One region of the Streptomyces sp. NPDC058231 genome, then DNA from elsewhere that is predicted to be linked to it. Evidence: riboswitches for the same ligand, from Rfam matches in the RefSeq annotation. Region 1 holds a riboswitch; each other region holds the start of a gene.
The links. A riboswitch is a leader RNA that binds a small molecule or an ion and turns the genes downstream of it on or off. The one in region 1 is predicted to bind S-adenosylmethionine.
Positions count from the first base shown of each region.

Region 1 (6,407 bases):
CTCGTACGACAGCCCGCACCGCGGCGCCTGGATCCCGATCGCGCTCCAGGCGTTCGCGCACTACATCCGGGATCTCGACAGCCGGTTCTCCGATCAGATCAACAGTCCCGCCGCTCAGCAGCTGCTCTGGCGGCACATCCCGGAATGGGACAGCACGCCCGAGCAGAGCCAGCAGCGGACCGCCTTCCTCCAGGAGATGGAGCGCATCGGCGAATGGCCGATGCGTCCCCGGAAGATCGCCGTCGCCAACGGCGTCGGCACCGGAGCGGGCAACGGGATCAACCCGAGCGACCTCGCCGTGGAGGGCAAGGGACTCTCCGTCTCCGGCACGAAGCTCTACACCCAGGCATCGGGGAGCAAGGAACTGGTCGCGAAGCTGCGGGTGGTGACGCTGAAGACGAACGAGGTACGGACCTCGGGGCTGCCCGCCATCGACGGGGCGCCCGGCGGAACCCTGGAAGGGTTCGGCATCCTGGCCGACGGGCTGAACGAACTCAACCCGTGGCTCGGCTTCAAGACCGACGTCCCGATCCGCTCGCACTGCTTCGTCCCGGCGGTCAGCGCGGTCGACATCCGTGACGTGGCGACGGACCAGGACCTCTACGCCCCGATCGACGACATGTCGCCGGGCGACAGCCGGCTCGACGACTTCAAGCTCGCCTCGCAGAACGAGGGCCACACCCTCGTGACCGAGGAACTCTGTTCCTGGATCATCGAGCGGCTGGGCTAGCACGATCGCGGAACGCCGTCGGCCCCCGGGACCAGAAGGTCCCGGGGGCCGACGAGCGTGCACTTACCGATCCATCAGGATCAGAAGTCCATGTCACCGCCCGGCATGCCGCCCGGAGCGGCCGCAGAGGCCTTCTCCGGCTTGTCGGCGATGACGGCCTCGGTGGTCAGGAACAGTGCGGCGATCGACGCGGCGTTCTGCAGCGCGGAGCGCGTGACCTTCGCCGGGTCGAGAATGCCCTCGGCGATCATGTCGACGTACTCGCCGGTCGCGGCGTTCAGACCGTGACCGATCGGCAGGTTGCGCACCTTCTCGACGACGACGCCACCCTCGAGACCACCGTTGACGGCGATCTGCTTGAGCGGGGCCTCCAGCGCCAGCTTGACGGCGTTGGCGCCGGTCGCCTCGTCACCCGAGAGCTCCAGCTTCTCGAAGACGGCGGAAGCCTGCAGCAGCGCCACGCCACCACCGGCGACGATGCCCTCCTCGACGGCCGCCTTCGCGTTGCGAACGGCGTCCTCGATGCGGTGCTTGCGCTCCTTGAGCTCGACCTCGGTCGCGGCACCGGCCTTGATGACGGCCACGCCGCCGGCCAGCTTCGCCAGGCGCTCCTGGAGCTTCTCGCGGTCGTAGTCCGAGTCGGAGTTCTCGATCTCGGCACGGATCTGGTTGACGCGACCCTGAACCTGGTCGGTGTCACCGGAGCCGTCGACGATCGTCGTCTCGTCCTTGGTGATGACGACCTTGCGGGCACGGCCCAGCAGGTCCAGGCCGGCGTTCTCCAGCTTGAGACCGACCTCCTCGGAGATGACGGTGCCACCGGTGAGGATGGCGATGTCGCCGAGCATGGCCTTGCGGCGGTCACCGAAGCCCGGGGCCTTGACGGCAACGGACTTGAAGGTGCCACGGATCTTGTTGACGACCAGGGTCGACAGAGCCTCGCCCTCGACGTCCTCCGCGATGATCAGCAGCGGCTTGCCCGACTGCATGACCTTCTCCAGCAGCGGAAGGAGGTCCTTCACGTTGCTGATCTTGGAGTTGGCGATCAGGATGTACGGGTCGTCCAGGGACGACTCCATGCGCTCCATGTCGGTGGCGAAGTACGCCGAGATGTAGCCCTTGTCGAAGCGCATACCCTCGGTGAGCTCCAGCTCCAGACCGAAGGTCTGGGACTCCTCGACGGTGATGACGCCTTCCTTGCCGACCTTGTCCATCGCCTCGGCGATGAGCTCGCCGATCTGGGTGTCGGCGGCGGAGATGGAGGCCGTCGAAGCGATCTGCTCCTTGGTCTCCACGTCCTTGGCCTGCTCCAGCAGAGCGGCGGAGACGGCCTCGACGGCCTTCTCGATGCCCCGCTTGAGCGCCATCGGGTTCGCACCCGCGGCGACGTTGCGAAGGCCCTCACGGACGAGAGCCTGGGCGAGAACGGTGGCGGTGGTCGTACCGTCGCCGGCGACGTCGTCCGTCTTCTTGGCGACTTCCTTGACCAGCTCTGCGCCGATCTTCTCGTACGGGTCCTCGAGCTCGATCTCCTTGGCGATGGAAACACCATCGTTGGTGATCGTGGGCGCGCCCCACTTCTTCTCGAGGACGACGTTGCGGCCCTTGGGGCCGAGGGTGACCTTGACGGCGTCGGCGAGCTGGTTCATCCCGCGCTCGAGACCGCGCCGTGCCTCCTCGTCGAACGCGATGATCTTGGCCATGTGAAGTGGTCCTCCCGGACAGGGGTGGATTTCTCCGGACCGAGTGGCGCCCGCGACGGACGGCCTGCCTGCCCGGCGGTTCCTTGCTCCACCGAGCCTGCGGGCCTCACCGGCCCGGTCCAAGTTCTGTCACTCTCACCTGGAGAGTGCTAACGCAATGATTAGCACTCGACCCCCACGAGTGCAAGCGCCCCCGGCGGTCGTGGACGACCGAGGACCGAGAAGGGCACGCGGGGCGGAGCGCGGGACGGGGGCACGGGCGGCGCACGGGACGGGGTGCGGGGCGACGCGGCGGACGACGCGTGAAGGGCCCGTCCCCCTGGGGGTACGGGCCCTTCATGCGTGAGTAGTGTCGTTGGCCGACCGCGCCGAGCTCAGCCGACGGCGAGCTTGACCATGTCCGCCTGCGGCCCCTTCTGGCCCTGCGAGATTTCGAATTCAACTCGCTGACCCTCTTCGAGGGTGCGGTACCCGTCCATCTGGATCGCGCTGTAGTGGACGAAAACATCCGCACCACCGTCGACCGCGATGAAGCCGTACCCCTTCTCCGCGTTGAACCACTTGACGGTGCCCTGAGCCATGCCTAACTCCCCTATTACTGGCCCTTGCACAGGACCGCACTTCGCGGACCCGGGTCAGAACTCACCCTCCGACAGGAGAGGGTGCGTGCGCCGGAACGCGTCGACCGCGGCTGAATGTATCTGCCCAACTGCCCTCTGCAACAGGTCAATCGGACGAGAATTCTGGGCAGCACCGAACACCCGAATATGCGGAATTTATGCGATTCCAGGGCAACTCGGGCCGGACAAAGGCCACTTACGGCGCAAGGAGATCGAGCACTTTGGCTGCATCTTGTCGCGGGCGGGCGCATTTTCATATGCGGTCGGCACGGGCAGCGGAGGGGGCTTCCCCACTGTACCGCGCTCAACCATGCAGAATTGCCCCCTCCGCTTACCTCGCAGAGGGGGCAATTCCGGTACTGCTGTGAAGTCGGACGTGAGACCCGATACCGGGTCAGCAGCCGCCCGCGACCGCCGGGATGATGGAGATGCCCGCACCGTCCGGGGTGGCCGTCTCCAGGCCGCCCTCGAAGCGCACGTCGTCGTCGTTGACGTACACGTTCACGAAGCGGCGGAGCTTGCCCTGGTCGTCCAGGACGCGCGCCGCGATACCCGGGTGGCTCTGCTCCAGGGAGTCGATGACCTGCGACAGCGTCGCACCCTCGGCCGGGACCTCGGCCTGGCCGCCCGTGTAGGTGCGCAGGATGGTGGGGATACGGACCTTGACGCTCATGTGGGTGCCTTCCTTACGTCTCGGGTGGTCGGGTCAGCTGCCGGCGAGGCCGGCGTCGCGGAACGCGTCCAGGCTCGGCCGGATGGTCGCGGTCGGACCGGTGGTCGGGGCGACCGCGTCCAGCGTCTTGAGACCGTCTCCGGTGTTCAGGACGACGGTGGTGAGCGTCGGGTCCAGCAGGCCCGCCTCGATCAGCTTCTTCGTCACGCCGACCGTCACCCCGCCCGCCGTCTCGGCGAAGATGCCCTCGGTGCGGGCCAGCAGCTTGATCGCGTCGACGACCTGGTCGTCGTTGACGTCCTCGACGGCTCCACCGGTGCGGCGGGCGATGTCCAGGACGTACGGGCCGTCGGCCGGGTTGCCGATCGCCAGGGACTTGGCGATCGTGTTCGGCTTCTGGGGACGCACGACGTCATGACCGGCCTTGAAGGCCGTGGAGACCGGGGAGCAGCCCTCGGCCTGGGCGCCGAAGATCCGGTACGGCTTGTCCTCGACGAGACCGAGCTTGATCAGCTCCTGCAGCCCCTTGTCGATCTTCGTGAGCTGGGAGCCGGACGCGATCGGGATGACGAGCTGGTCGGGCAGCTGCCAGCCGAGCTGCTCGCAGATCTCGTACGCGAGCGTCTTGGAGCCCTCGCCGTAGTACGGGCGCAGGTTGACGTTGACGAAGCCCCAGCCCTCGCCGAGCGGGTCGCCGATGAGCTCCGAGCAGAAGCGGTTGACGTCGTCGTAGTTGCCCTCGATGCCGACCAGCTGGCCGCCGTACACCGCGGCCATGACGACCTTGCCCTGCTCCAGGTCGTGCGGGATGAACACGCAGGACCGGAAGCCGGCCCGGGCCGCGGCCGCGCCCACCGCACCGGCGAGGTTGCCGGTGGAGGAGCAGGAGAGGGTGGTGAACCCGAAGGCGCGCGCGGCCTCGACGGCGATCGCGACGACGCGGTCCTTGAAGGAGTGCGTCGGGTTGCCGGAGTCGTCCTTGACGTACAGGCCGCCGGTGACGCCCAGTTCGCGGGCGAGGTTGTCGGCCTTGACCAGCTTGGTGAAGCCGGGGTTGATGTTGGGCTTGTCGGCGACATCGGCGGGGACCGGCAGCAGCGGCGCGTAACGCCAGATGTTGTTCGGTCCGGCCTCGATGCGCTTCTTCAGCTCGTCCGGGGAGCCGCTCGGCAGGTCGTACGCCACTTCGAGCGGCCCGAAACAGGACGCACAGGCGAAAATGGGACCGAGCGCGAAACGCTCTCCGCATTCGCGGCAGGAGAGTGCCGCTGCGGGGCCGAGATCGACGGCGTCGGTGGAGGAATCGGTGCTTACTGCAACAGTCTGCGCAGCCATGATGGCGAGGCCCTTTCTCCTCATCTTCCTCGCGACGCATTTCGCCACGAGACGGAATTGGCACCTTCCCCACCTGACCTCGCGGTCGGCGGGAGGGTTGCCGGGACTTCAACGGGCCGTTCCCTCAGTCCCTCTGGATGAGCGCTGTGGCACTGGATCATTGATCCAGGCATTTATTCGCGGACACCCCGACATGCGAGGGTCATCCGCGTTGTTCAAGACTGTAACCGAAGCAACGGACGGTTGAGATAGTCGTCCGAACCGCGAGATGGATCACATACAGGGAGTATCGACCGTGCTGGAAGAGGTCGAACGCTGGCTGGCCGGGCGTTCCTGGTCGGCCGCCGACCGCCCGCTGGACCGGCTCCTCGCCGCCAAGGCCAGGGATCCGCGGCGTGGCAGCGTGAGCGTCGTCCTGCCCGCCCTGAACGAGGAGGCGACGGTCGGCGCGATCGTCGGCACGATCCGGGCCGAGCTGATGGAGAAGGTCCAGCTGGTCGACGAGCTGCTGGTGATCGATTCCGGATCGACGGACGCCACCGCGGAAGTCGCCCGGAAGGCGGGCGCCCGGGTGGTCCACCGCGACGCGATACTCCCCCGCATACCCGCCCTCCCCGGCAAGGGCGAGGTGCTGTGGCGCTCGCTGCTGGTCACCAGCGGTGACATCGTCTGCTTCATAGACGCCGACCTCAAGGACTTCTCGGCGGACTTCGTCTCGGGCATCGTCGGCCCGCTGCTCACCGACCCCGAGGTGCAGTTCGTGAAGGCGATGTACGACCGCCCGCTCGGCGACACCGCAGGTCAAGGCGGCCGGGTCACCGAACTGGTGGCTCGCCCGCTGCTCAATCTGCACTGGCCGCAGCTGGCCGGCCTGGTACAGCCGCTGGGCGGCGAGTACGCGGTGCGGCGCTCGCTGCTGGAACGGCTGCCGTTCCCGGTCGGTTACGGAGTGGAGCTGGGCCTGCTGGTGGACGCGCTGCACACGGTGGGGCTGGACGCGCTGGCACAGGTGGATGTGGGGGTGCGCAAACACCGCCACCAGGACGGGCAGGCACTGGGCCGGATGGCGGCCGCGATCTACCGCACCGCACAACTGCGGCTCTCCCGAGGCCATCTGGTACGGCCGGCCCTGACCCAGTTCGAGCGCGGCGAGGAGGGCTTCGTACCGCGCACGCACCCGGTGGACACGGAGGAACGGCCGCCGATGTGCGAGATCGACGAGTATGTTTCGCGCCGCGCGGCCTGACTTCGCACGTTTGGGCGGTTCGCGATCGGGCTAGATTCCGCAACATGGTCTCCGAGCACGCGATCACCTCTGCCGCCCAGGTACTCGTGGCGTCCAACCG
Region 1 is NZ_JBHVWN010000046.1:25,266-31,672, reverse strand. It holds gene ACFVXE_RS26400 (esterase/lipase family protein) at 1-730, shown strand, start outside; gene groL (chaperonin GroEL) at 811-2,433, opposite strand; gene ACFVXE_RS26390 (cold-shock protein) at 2,808-3,014, opposite strand; gene ACFVXE_RS26385 (ubiquitin-like small modifier protein 1) at 3,448-3,726, opposite strand; gene thrC (threonine synthase) at 3,760-5,061, opposite strand; SAM riboswitch class I at 5,079-5,205, opposite strand; gene ACFVXE_RS26375 (glucosyl-3-phosphoglycerate synthase) at 5,357-6,307, shown strand; gene ACFVXE_RS26370 (trehalose-6-phosphate synthase) at 6,352-6,407, shown strand, end outside.

Region 2 (6,407 bases), on a different contig from region 1:
GTTTGCGCCCGCGAGTAAGGCGCAGGCCGACGACACCGCCCAGTCCCTCGCCATCGATGAGGGCAAGAAGCTGTACTCCGTCGGTTGCGCCAGCTGCCACGGAACCGGCGGTCAGGGCACCACCGACGGGCCGAGCCTTGTCGGCGTGGGCTCCGCCGCCGTCGACTTCCAGGTCGGTACCGGCCGTATGCCGGCACAGCAGCCGGGTGCCCAGGTACCGAAGAAGAAGGTCATCTACTCCCAGGCCGAGATCGACCAGCTCGCGGCGTACGTCGCGTCGCTCGGCGCCGGCCCGATCGTGCCGACCGAGGACCAGGTCAGCCCTGACGGTGCGAACATCGCCAAGGGTGGCGACCTGTTCCGTACCAACTGCGCGCAGTGCCACAACTTCACCGGCGAGGGCGGTGCGCTCACCAAGGGCAAGTACGCGCCCAGCCTTGAGGACGTGGACCCGAAGCACATCTACGAGGCCATGCAGACCGGCCCGCAGAACATGCCGTCCTTCCCCGACACGACGATGCCCGAGCAGCAGAAGAAGGACATCATCGCGTACATCCACACCGTGAACAGCTCCGACTCCGAGAGCCCTGGCGGCCTCAAGCTGGGCGGCCTCGGTCCGGTCAGCGAGGGTCTGTTCGGCTGGATCTTCGGGCTGGGCACACTGATCGCAGTTGCCGTCTGGGTCGCGGCCCACACCGCTAAGGCCAAGAAGTCATGAGTAGCCAAGAGATTCCAGAGAAGAACCTGCCCGCCGGGCAGGACTCCGCGCACGGCGCGGTAGAGGGCGCGGGCGACCCGTTCGCGGACCCGGGGCTGCCGGCCCACCGGCCGCGCATCCAGGACATCGACGAGCGCGCCGCCAGGCGCTCCGAGCGCACGGTCGCGCTCATGTTCGTGGTGTCCATGCTCGCGACGGTCGGCTTCATCGCCTCCTACGTCATTTTCCCGGTCGACAAGATCGTGTACATCTGGCCGTTCGGCCATGTGAGCGCGCTCAACTTCTCGCTGGGTCTGACCCTGGGCGTGGCCCTGTTCACGATCGGAGCGGGCGCCGTCCACTGGGCGCGCACCCTGATGTCCGACGTGGAGGTCGCCGACGACCGTCACGCCATCGAGGCCGAGCCCGAGGTCAAGGCGAAGGTTCTCGCCGACTTCGCGGCCGGTGCCGAGGAGTCCGCCTTCGGCCGGCGCAAGCTGATCCGCAACACCATGTTCGGTGCGCTGGCCCTGGTGCCGCTCGCCGGTGTGGTCCTGCTGCGCGACCTCGGTCCGCTGCCGGAGAAGAAGCTCCGCCAGACCCTGTGGGCCAAGGGCAAGCAGCTCATCAACATGAACACGATGGAGCCGCTGCGTCCCGAGGACATCGCGGTGGGTTCGCTCACCTTCGCCATGCCCGAGGGCCTGGAGGAGGACGCGCACGACTTCCAGACGCAGATCGCCAAGGCTGCGCTGATGATCATCCGTATCCAGCCGGAGAACATCAAGGACAAGCGCGAGCGGGAGTGGGCCCACGAGGGCATCGTGGCCTTCTCGAAGATCTGCACCCACGTCGGCTGCCCGATCAGCCTGTACGAGCAGCAGACGCACCACGTGCTCTGCCCGTGCCACCAGTCCACCTTCGACCTCTCCGACGGCGCCCGCGTCATCTTCGGTCCGGCCGGTCACTCCCTTCCGCAGCTGCGGATCGGCGTGAACGCCGAGGGCAACCTCGAAGCGCTCGGTGACTTCGAAGAGCCCGTCGGTCCTGCCTTCTGGGAGCGCGGATGAGTACTGCGACAGACACCAAGCGCAAGGCGCCCGCCGGTGAGCGGGTGGCCGACTGGGCGGACGGCCGGCTCGGGATCTACTCCCTGGCCAAGTCCAACATGCGCAAGATCTTCCCGGACCACTGGTCCTTCATGCTCGGCGAGGTCTGCCTCTACAGCTTCATCATCATCATCCTCACGGGTGTGTATCTGACGCTGTTCTTCCACCCGAGCATGAACGAGGTCGTGTACCACGGCTCGTACGAGCCGATGCAGGGCATCCGGATGTCCGAGGCCTACTCCTCGACCCTGGACATCAGCTTCGACGTCCGCGGTGGTCTCCTGGTCCGCCAGATCCACCACTGGGCCGCGCTGATCTTCCTGGCCGGCATGTTCGTGCACATGATGCGCGTCTTCTTCACGGGTGCGTTCCGCAAGCCCCGTGAGATCAACTGGCTCTTCGGCTTCCTGCTGTTCGTCCTGGGCATGTTCACCGGTTTCACCGGTTACTCGCTCCCGGACGACCTGCTCTCCGGTACCGGTGTCCGGTTCACCCAGGGCGCGATCCTGGCCACGCCGATCGTCGGCACGTACATCTCGATGTTCCTGTTCGGCGGAGAGTTCCCGGGCGGCGACTTCGTCGCGCGGTTCTACTCGATCCACATCCTGCTGCTGCCGGGCATCATGCTCGGCCTGGTGGTCGGCCACCTGATCCTGGTCTTCTACCACAAGCACACGCAGTTCGCGGGTCCCGGCCGGACCAACAAGAACGTCGTCGGCATGCCGCTGCTGCCGATCTACATGGCGAAGGCCGGAGGTTTCTTCTTCCTGGTCTTCGGCGTCATCGCGATCATCGCGGGCATCGCCTCGATCAACCCGATCTGGGCCATCGGCCCGTACCGCCCGGACCAGGTGTCCACCGGCGCCCAGCCCGACTGGTACATGGGCTTCGCCGAGGGTCTGATCCGAGTGATGCCGGGGTGGGAGATCAACCTCTGGGGCCACACGCTGGTCCTGGGCGTGTTCATCCCGCTGATGGCCTTCGGACTGGTACTCGCCATCATCGCGGTCTACCCGTTCGTCGAGTCCTGGGTCACCGGTGACAAGCGCGAGCACCACCTGCTGGACCGCCCGCGCAACGCCCCGACCCGGACGGCCTTCGGCGTCGCCTGGATCACGGAGTACGTGATCGTCTTCATCGGCGGTGGCAACGACCTCTGGGCCACGCACTTCCACCTCTCGCTGAACGCCATCTCGTGGTTCGTCCGGATCTTCATCTTCGTGGGCCCGGTGGTCGCGTTCATCGTCACGAAGCGGATCTGCCTCGGCCTTCAGCGCCGCGACAAGGAGAAGGTGCTGCACGGACGCGAGTCCGGTCTCATCAAGCGCCTGCCGCACGGTGAGTTCGTCGAGATCCACGAGCCGCTCGGTCCCGAGCAGCTGCACACGCTCACCGCGCACGAGCAGTACAAGCCGGTCGAGATCGGCCCGACGGTCGACGAGAACGGTGTCGAGCGCAAGGTGCCCGCACTGCAGAAGCTGCGGGCCAAGCTCAGCAAGGGCTACTACGGCGAGCACAACCAGATCGCCAAGCCCTCCGTCGAGGAGTACAAGGAGATCACCAGCGGCCACGGCCACCACTGATCACCTGAACTGATCGCCACAGCAGGAGCCCCGTCCATTCGATGGACGGGGCTCTTCGCTGTCCCCGGCGCTCGATAAGGTGGGGTCATCCCTTTTTCGGCTGTGGACCCCAGGAGCGGACCATGAACGTTGTGACCCCGGTCGGCGGCGACAGCGTGGCGGCTCGTTCCTGGCCGGGCGTGCTGAACCCCCTGCTGCGCGGCGAGAACCTGACCGCGGACGACACCGCCTGGGCGATGGACAACATCATGAGCGGTGAGGCGACCGACGTGCAGATCGCCGGTTTCGCCGTCGCCCTGCGCGCCAAGGGCGAGACCGTCGACGAGGTCACCGGACTCGTCCGCGCGATGTACGAGCACGCCACCACGATCCACGTGCCGGGCCGCACGGTCGACATCGTCGGCACCGGCGGGGACCTCGCCAAGACGGTCAACATCTCCACGATGTCCGCGATCGTCGTGGCGGGCACCGGCGCCAAGGTCGTCAAGCACGGCAACCGCGCCTCCTCCTCGGCCAGCGGCGCCTCCGACGTCCTGGAGAAGCTCGGCGTCAACCTGGAACTGACCCCGCAGCGGGTCGTCCAGGTCGCGGAGGAGGCCGGCATCACCTTCTGCTTCGCGGTGAAGTTCCACCCCGCCCTGCGGTACGTGGCGAAGGCCCGCAAGGAGCTCGGCACACCGACCACGTTCAACATCCTCGGACCGCTCACCAACCCGGCCCAGGTGCGCTCCCAGGCCGTCGGGGTCGCCGATGCGAAGATGGCTCCCATCGTCGCGGGCGTGCTCGCGGCGCGCGGCAACTCGGCGCTCGTCTTCCGCGGCGACGACGGTCTGGACGAGCTGACCACCACGGCCACCTCCCGGGTCTGGGTGGTCCGGGACGGCGCGGTGCGCGAGGAGGCGTTCGATCCGCGCGACGTCGGCCTGGAGCTGGTCCCCGTCGAGGCGCTGCGGGGCGCCGACGCGTCGTACAACGCCGATGTGGCCCGCCGGCTGCTGGCCGGTGAGACCGGTCCGGTACGGGACGCCGTACTGCTCAACACGGCGGCGGCACTGACGGCGCTGGACCCGGGCGAGGGCACGCTGGACGAGCGGCTCGCCGCCGGGATCGAGAAGGCCGCCGAGTCCATCGACTCCGGTGCGGCCCAGGCGGCGCTGGAACGCTGGGTGGCGGTCAGCAACGCCTGACCGCAAGGAAATCCGGCACAGGGCGCAGTCCAGATCTTGGACTGCGCCTTGCGCGTCGGCGCACGTGTGGCAGGATGCTTGACAGGTCATGAGTGACAGCGACTACGGCCCCGGCCCGCTGTCCGGCAACCCTCCGTCCGTGGCGGGGTGCCCCGGGTGAAGACCAGGCCGTAGGCAGCGAGGTCTGCGGCAAGCGCGGACCCCTGGACATCTCCGAATGTCACATCCCTGGGGTCCTGGTCCTCAAGGGAGCCTCTTGTGAGCACGCGAATGCGATAGGGCCGTCGGCCCTTCTCCGCACACCCTTCACCTTCAGCTGCGCTGCCGCGTACCCGCCTGCGCAGTGAATTCGCCTGCCTGTTACGGGAGTTCGCCATGTCCGTCTTCACCGCTGCCGCCGACCAGTCCCTTTGTACCCCGCTGCCCGTTCTGGGACGAGATGTGACCGTTCCGCTGGTGACCGGCGGTGAGGTCACGTACGCCGCCCTGGACTACGCGGCCAGCGCCCCGGCCCTGCAGCGCGTGTGGGACGACGTCGCCGCGTACGCCCCGTACTACGGAAGCGTGCACCGCGGCGCCGGCTATCTCTCGCAGCTGTCCACGGATCTCTTCGAGAACAGCCGCAGGACCGTCGCGGAGTTCCTGGGCTGCCGCGCCGACGACCAGGTGATCTTCACCCGGTCGACGACGGACTCGCTGAACCTGCTGGCCGCGGCGATCCCCGCAGACTGCCAGGTCTTCGTGTACGAGACCGAGCACCACGCCTCGCTGCTTCCCTGGCGCGACGCCCGCGTCACCTACCTGAACGCCCCCCGCACCCCGGCCCAGGCCGTCGAGACGCTGGAGCGGGCGCTCGCCGGGCGTGACCCCTACGGCCCCGCGTTGGTCTGTGTCACCGGCGCCTCGAACGTCACCGGTGAGCTGTGGCCGGTGCGGGAGCTGGCCGCCGCCGCCCACGCGCACGGCGCCCGGATCGTCCTCGACGCCGCGCAGCTCGCCCCGCACCACGCGGTCGACATCGACGAGCTCGACGTCGACTGGGTCGCCTTCTCCGGGCACAAGCTGTACGCGCCGTTCGGCTCCGGTGTCCTCGCGGGCCGCGCCGACTGGCTCCAGGACGCGGACCCGTACCTCGCCGGTGGCGGCGCCTCGCGCAAGGTCGCCAGGCGCGCCGACGGCGGGGTGGACGTCGAGTGGCACTCCACCTCCGCCCGCCACGAGGCCGGCTCGCCCAACGTCATCGGCGCCTACTCGATCGCCTCCGCCTGCAGGGCCCTCGCCGAGGCCGGCTTCGACCGTCTCGTCGCCCGCGAGCAGCGGCTGGTCGCCCTGGTCAGGGCGGGTCTCGCCGAGGTTCCCCAGGTCAAGGTGTTGTCGCTGTTCGGCGACGACGCCCCGCGGGTGGGTGTCATCTCCTTCGTGGTGGAGGGCTGGAACAGCTCGCACTTCGCCGCGGCGCTCTCGGCCGAGTACGGCATCGGGGTGCGCGACGGGCTGTTCTGCGCTCACCCGCTGGTCCGTACGCTGCTGGGCAGTGACCCGCAGGAGCCGGGCGAGTGCGGTGCGCCGGAGGCGGAGCCGGGCGACGCCCCCCAGCTGAACGCGATCCGGGTGAGCTTCGGCGCGGGTACGCCGGACGAGCACGTCGAGCGCTTCGTCCGCGCGGTCAAGGAACTGGTGGGTGTGGGCGCCCAGTGGAAGTACCGGACCGAGGAGGGCCGCTGCGTCCCGGACCGTGGCGCAGCACAGGTCTGACGGGCCGCGGGCCCTAGCACTTCGGCCGGGGGGGGGGGCCGGGCCCCCGCCCCCCCCCGGGGAACCCGCGCCCAAG
Region 2 is NZ_JBHVWN010000050.1:57-6,463, reverse strand. It holds gene ACFVXE_RS27440 (c-type cytochrome) at 1-718, shown strand, start outside; gene ACFVXE_RS27435 (Rieske 2Fe-2S domain-containing protein) at 715-1,767, shown strand; gene ACFVXE_RS27430 (cytochrome bc complex cytochrome b subunit) at 1,764-3,389, shown strand; gene trpD (anthranilate phosphoribosyltransferase) at 3,512-4,576, shown strand; SAM riboswitch class IV at 4,661-4,778, shown strand; gene ACFVXE_RS27420 (aminotransferase class V-fold PLP-dependent enzyme) at 4,952-6,331, shown strand.
Region 2: another riboswitch for S-adenosylmethionine. It lies ahead of ACFVXE_RS27420 (aminotransferase class V-fold PLP-dependent enzyme); the one in region 1 lies ahead of thrC (threonine synthase).

Region 3 (6,407 bases), on a different contig from region 1:
TGCGCGATGCGACGAAGCCCTGGACCTTCGTCGCGAGCGGGGTTCCGTTTCGGGATGATCGCCTGGTTCGCACGGACGCCGTCTCTCTGGACGCTCGCCTGGAGGTCTGCCTTCCGCGACTGCGTGAGCTTGGCTCGGTGATTCCCGATTGACGGTGCGCTCCAGGGTGGGCAACGAGCCGTGATTGAGCTTCCCGAAGGGTCATGGTGGGACTGGGACATTGTCGCCTGGGACCCCGGGCAGTTGCGTCTGGGCGCCGGGCACGACATCTCGTACGCCCACGGACTGGAGCTGGTGTTCAGCGACCCGGTCTTCGTCACGTGCCCGGCCGCCTTCCGGGACCCGGTGTTTCGTACGCCGACCCCTGACGAGGTCCGACTCATTACCCGGCAGATCGGTGAGACGCCTCCCGTACTAATTGCCTTCGAGGCCGATGCGGGCGGGCCGATTCTCGCCTCCGGCCTGGTCGCGGCCGGGCAGCTCGACATCGTCCAGGGAACCGTCTTCCGGTACTGGCGCGAGAATCTGGCAGTCGGGGAACGTCTGGCTCCCTGGGTGCAACGTCCGGCTTGATCGGTCCTCGGCCTATGCGGCCGCCGCACAAGTGAGCAGTGCTCAGGACCTATGGATCAGCCCCGGAAGGCGTGCGGAGGGCGTTCCTTCCCGATTGATCCTGTGATGGTCAACGAGTAGGCCGGCGTCACGAGCGCCGGTCGGGAAGGCACGTCCGTGCTCACCGTCGTGAATAGCGACGCCTCCACGCGAGAGGGCTCCCTGATCGACGACATCGTCCGCGCGGGCGCACGACGGATGCTCGACGCAGCCCTTGAGGCGGAAGTCGATGCCTGAATCGCCGAGTTGGCCGATGAGCGCGACGAGCGCGGCCTTCGTCTCGTCGTTCGCAATGGCCACCGCCAGCCCCGCAAGGTCACCACCTCGGCTGGATCGGCCGAGGTCCGGGCACCCTGAATGAATGACAAGCGCGTGGACGACACGCCGGGAGAGCGACGGCGGTTCTCCTTGGCGAGCCTTCCGCCGTAGTGCCGCAATTCCCCGGAGATCGCCGAGGTGCTGCCCCTGCTCCACCTGCGCGGCCTGTCATCCGGTGACTTCGTGCCCGCGATGGAGCAGTTTCTGGGCAGCTCCGCCGGTCTGTCCCCGGCCACGGTCACCCGGCTGACGGCTCAGCGGCAGGACGACCACGCCGCGTTCCAGGACCGCGACCTGTCCCAGACCCACTACGTCTATATTTGGGTCGACGGCATCCACCTGCTGATAGGCCTGGAACAGGCCAAGGCCGCCGTCCTGGTCGTGCTCGGCGTGCGCGCCGACGGCACCAAGGAGCTGGTGGCCATGGCCGACGGTTACCGCGCGTCGACCGAGGCGTGGGCCGGCCTGCTGCGCGACTGCGCCCGCCGGCGCATGCGCGCCCCGGTCATGGCCGTCGGCGACGACGCACTCGGGTTCTGGAAGGCTCTGCGTGAGGTCGCCGGCCGTGGGCCCGCAGCTGCGACGGTCACGCGTGGTGGCGGGGCCGCGCAAGCTCGCCGGCGAGCCGTCAACGGCGCCCATCTGGTCCCGTTGGTCCGCGCCGGTGCCCGGTTCGAACGCGGTCTGTCGGTCGAGCGGCCCGAGGCAGTGGCAGCGTGACGACCGATGCCGACGCGGGCTTCGACCCCGCGGCCGTCCTCGAGCAGATCGATGCTGCGACCGAGCACCTCCTTCGGACGGCAGCCCGGTTCACCGACGCCGACGTGCGCGCCCCGTCGCTGCTGCCGAACTGGTCACGCGGGCATGTCCTGACCCATCTGGCCCGCAACGCCGATGGCGGCCGCCATCTGCTGATCTGGGCCCGGACCGGAGTGGAGACGCCGGAGTATCCGAGCGTGGCGGCCCGGGAGGAGCAGATCGAGAGGGGAGCGGGTCGCGGCGCCAATGCACTCGTGGCCGACCTGCGCGACAGTGCCGCCCAGTTCGCGGCGGAGTACCGGTGGATGACGACCGCGGCGTGGAATCGGACGGTTCGCTGGACGCGGGGTCAGGAGCGTCCCGCGGCACGGGCCGCCGATTCCCGGCTGTGCGAGGTGCTGGTCCACCACGTCGATCTGGACGCCGGGTACACGCCTGCGCGGTGGCCGGCCGACTTCGTCCACGCGATGCTGGGCCGGGTGGTCGCGTCGTTCAGCGCACGCGCCGACGCCCCTGCCATGAGGTTGCACGCCGCCGCCACCGACACCTGGTACGACATCAGCACCGCGCGGCCGGCACCAGTGGTCCACGGCCCGGAAAGTTCACTTCTGGCCTGGCTGATGGGACGTTCCCAGGGCGCTGACCTGACCGTGCAGGACGGCGCGGCACTACCCGAACCACCATTCCTCTACTGATCGTCGGCCGCGGGCCGAACGCCACCGCAGATCAGCGGATCCACAACTCTTGACAATTACTCCGACGGTGTCGGCGGCAGGTTCGGTATCCAGTAGCCCGTCGGCGCGTCCTCATCGAGCCGCCATTTCACCAGCACGGCGGAGGCGGGCAGGATGCTGTCCCACTGGTCGCTTCCGCCGCCTGTCGCCTGCGCGGCGGCCGAGGACGGGCGATACCCCTTGCGACACAGGCCCTGCACGGGTGGAGGCAAGGAGCACTCTTGACGAGGTGCGCAAGCAGTTCGACACTCCAGGGTGGAGCGCGAGCGAACGGGCAGGAGACCATGGGGCGTTCAGAGGTGGAAACGGTCTGTGTGGTCTGCGCGCTCCAGCTGCCGTTGCTGACTTCCCGTCGCCACATCGATCTGCTGCGCGTCTGCAGCGCGGCAAGTCCTCTCGGCTGAGGCGGAGGCAGCGGCCTCGCCCCCGCACTCCATCCGACTTCTCCTCCCTCTGTGGATGGTCGCGCGCCGACGTCGCCGCGCCCCACGCCCTCCGCATGTCTGCGTGCCCGAATCCGACGCACCAGACCTGCCCCCACAACCCGCGTACCGCAACCAGGACCCAGGGAGACGCATGCTCGCCGTACCCTCGACAGCCACCCCCTCCTTCCGCGGAAGGATCGGCTGTGACACACGCAGCGGCTACTACGCCGCACCGCACCGCTACCGGCTCCACCTCACCTTGTCCTGCCCGTACTGTTTGCAGATCGCCGTCACCCACAGCCTGCTCTGCCTCGACGACATCCTCCCCGTGACGCTGTTGCCGTCGGTGCCCGACGGTCCCGATGGGAGCCACGCCGCGCTGCGCCCCCTGTACGAGGCCAGTTCGCACCAGCACCCCGGACCGGCTGCGGCGCCTGTGCTCAGCGATGGCTGGACGGGGCGGATCGTCAGCACGCATACCCCCGACATCCTCCACGACCTCGCTCGGCACCTCCGCGGCCGTGGCCCTTCACTCCAGCCGTTCGGCACCGAAAAGGGGATCGAAACCATCGGACACCTCTGCGAGCGGGACATCAACGAAGCCGCACAGCGCGCCGGGCAGCCAGGCGTCGACGGCACTACACGTGACACCGCTCTCTCCACCTTGATCAGCGCACTGGACTCGCTGGAGGAGTTGCTCGCCTTCCAGGAGTACGTGCTGGGCGGTGAACTGACCACGGCCGATGTGCAGGTGTGGGTGACCCTGCTGCAACTGGACACCGTGCACCGGCGCCACCTGGACGCTGCCGCAGTGCACCGCATCGCCGGCCACCCGCGGCTGTGGGCCTACGCACGGCGCCTGGCATCGCTCCCCGCCTTCGGCTCCCACCTCGACCTGGACGGCATTGACCGTAGGCACGACGCACACTGCCAGGGCCTGGAGTCCGCGGGTGCGGCCGTGCAGATCGTGGACTGGGCGGCGGCATACGCACCGAAGGAGGCCGCGACGGCCGGGGAGCAGCCCGACTGAGTGAGGTCTGCCGGACGGGCCGTGCCGGCTGGAGCCGTCCGTGGACACGCTGTCCGGGGCGGCGCGGACTGCCCCCACCGCGGTACAGGTCGTGCACCCGGCCCCACGACCTGTACCGCGGTGGGGGGCACCTCGCTCGTCCATCCTGCGCCACCGTACGAACTTTCAGTTGGCGCGCACTCGGTACGGTCGGATGGAACAGATGGCGCAGCACTGCTGTTATGCGTCGTGGCGATGTGAGCATGACCATGATTTCCGGGCGTTGCGCGGAGCAGGTGCCCCGCGTAGCCTTCGGGGCGGTCATGAGTGTCAGCGTCAAGCCCTGGCTTGCTGACCGGCAACCCTCCTGCGCGGCGGGGTGCTCCAGATGACGACCAGGCGGAGCCCGTCCGGGTTCCGCAAGCGCGAAGTGGGCGAGGCCCCCGGGTCCGCCGAGACGGAGGGCGGAGGTGACGGTCATGCCACCCGTGTCCTGCCTGCCTGTCAGGGTTCTTGCCCAGCGACGGCGTCTCCACCTGTACTCCCGGACCCACATCGACCTGCAGCGTGTGGCCGGCGCGCTCTGTTGTTCCTGACCCGTTCCCTGCCGCCGAACCTTTCCGACGAGGCTCGGCGATCACATACGGTCAATCAGGAAGGCGCCCTTTCGTGTCCTCATCTTCTTCGCTGTCCTCTTCTTCCTCATCCTCCGCGCTTCACCTCGCCGTCGCTCTCGACGGCGCAGGCTGGCACCCGGCCGCTTGGCGCGAGCCGGGGGCCCGGCCCCGGGACCTGTTCTCCGCGACGTACTGGTCCGACATCATCACCGAGGCCGAGCAGGGTCTGCTCGACTTCGTGACGATCGAGGACGGGCTCGGGCTCCAGTCCTCGCACTTCACAGAGCCCGACGGGCGTACCGACCAGGTGCGTGGGCGGCTGGACGCGGTGCTCATCGCCGCGCGCGTGGCCCCGCTGACCCGGCACATCGGGCTCGTACCGACCGTGGTCGCCACCCACACGGAGCCGTTCCACATCTCCAAGGCGATCGCCACACTGGACTATGTCAGTTCCGGTCGCGCGGGCCTGCGGGTCCAGGTGTCGGGGCGGCAGAACGAGGCGGCTCACTTCGGCCGCCGTACGATCCCGCGCATCCGCTTCGGAGAGGCCTACGCACCGGAAGTCCAGGACGCAATCACCGAACTCTTCGATGAGGCCGCCGACTACGTCGAGGTGGTCCGCCGTCTGTGGGACAGCTGGGAGGACGACTCGGAGATCCGGGACGTCGCCACCGGCCGCTTCATCGACCGCGACAAGCTGCACTACATCGACTTCGAGGGCCGGCACTTCAGCGTCAAGGGTCCCTCCATCACGCCCCGGCCACCTCAGGGGCAGCCGGTCGTCAGCGCGCTGGGGCACGAGACCGTTCCGTACCGGCTGATCGCACGCTCGGCCGATATCGGGTACGTCACCCCGCACGACGCCGGCCAGGCCCGCGCCATCATCGACGAGATCAGGGCCGAACAGGCCACGGCGGGGCGTGCGGGGGAGCCCCTGTACGTCTTCGGCGAACTGGTTGTGTTCCTCGACGACGACCCCGCAGCGGCAGCGGCCCGCCGGGACCGATTGGACGGCCTCGCGGGCTATGAGTACACCAGTGACGCGAAGGTGTTCACCGGCACCCCCGCGCAGTTGGCGGACCTGCTCCTGGAGTGGCAGCGGGCCGGGCTGTCCGGTTTCAGGCTGCGCCCCGCCGTGATCGGCCACGACCTCCAGGCGATCACCCGCGGCCTGGTGCCCGAACTGCAGCGCCGCGACGCCTTCCGGCGCGTCTACGAGGCCGACACCCTGCGCGGGCTGCTCGGTCTCTCCCACCCCGCCAACCGCTACGCATCCGTCTGAGCCGGAGGGAACACCGACCATGAGCAAGCCGCTCAAGCAGATACATCTCGCGGCCCACTTCCCCGGCGTGAACAACACCACCGTGTGGAGTGCCCCCGAGGCCGGCAGCCACATCGAGTTCAGCTCCTTCGCGCACTTTGCGCGCACCGCCGAACGCGCAAAGTTCGACTTCCTGTTCCTCGCCGAGGGGCTGCGGCTGCGCGAACAAGGAGGTCAGATCTACGACTTGGACGTGGTGGGACGCCCCGACACCTTCACCGTGCTGTCCGCACTCGCCGCCGTCACCGAACACCTCGGCCTGACCGGCACCATCAACTCCACCTTCAACGAGCCCTACGAGGTGGCCCGCCAGTTCGCCGGCCTCGATCATCTCTCGGGCGGGCGCGCAGCATGGAACGTTGTCACTTCATGGGATGCCTTCACCGGAGAGAACTTCCGCCGCGGCGGCTTCCTCCCGCAGGAGGAGCGTTACTCCCGCGCCAAGGAATTCCTGGCCACCGCGAACGAACTGTTCGACTCGTGGCGTGGTGACGAGATCGTCGCCGACCAGCAGACCGGTACCTTCCTCAGGGACGCACAGGCCGGAGCCTTTGTGCACAAGGGACAACACTTCGACATCGAGGGGCAGTTCAACGTCCCGCGCAGTCCGCA
Region 3 is NZ_JBHVWN010000004.1:45,709-52,115, reverse strand. It holds gene ACFVXE_RS04130 (hypothetical protein) at 1-152, shown strand, start outside; gene ACFVXE_RS04125 (hypothetical protein) at 181-573, shown strand; partial or broken gene ACFVXE_RS04120 (transposase) at 730-1,488, shown strand; gene ACFVXE_RS04115 (maleylpyruvate isomerase family mycothiol-dependent enzyme) at 1,647-2,384, shown strand; gene ACFVXE_RS04110 (hypothetical protein) at 2,441-2,623, opposite strand; gene ACFVXE_RS04105 (putative leader peptide) at 2,708-2,827, shown strand; gene ACFVXE_RS04100 (glutathione S-transferase C-terminal domain-containing protein) at 3,000-3,878, shown strand; SAM riboswitch class IV at 4,177-4,289, shown strand; gene ACFVXE_RS04095 (putative leader peptide) at 4,337-4,453, shown strand; gene ACFVXE_RS04090 (LLM class flavin-dependent oxidoreductase) at 4,527-5,756, shown strand; gene ACFVXE_RS04085 (NtaA/DmoA family FMN-dependent monooxygenase) at 5,776-6,407, shown strand, end outside.
Region 3: another riboswitch for S-adenosylmethionine. It lies ahead of ACFVXE_RS04095 (putative leader peptide); the one in region 1 lies ahead of thrC (threonine synthase).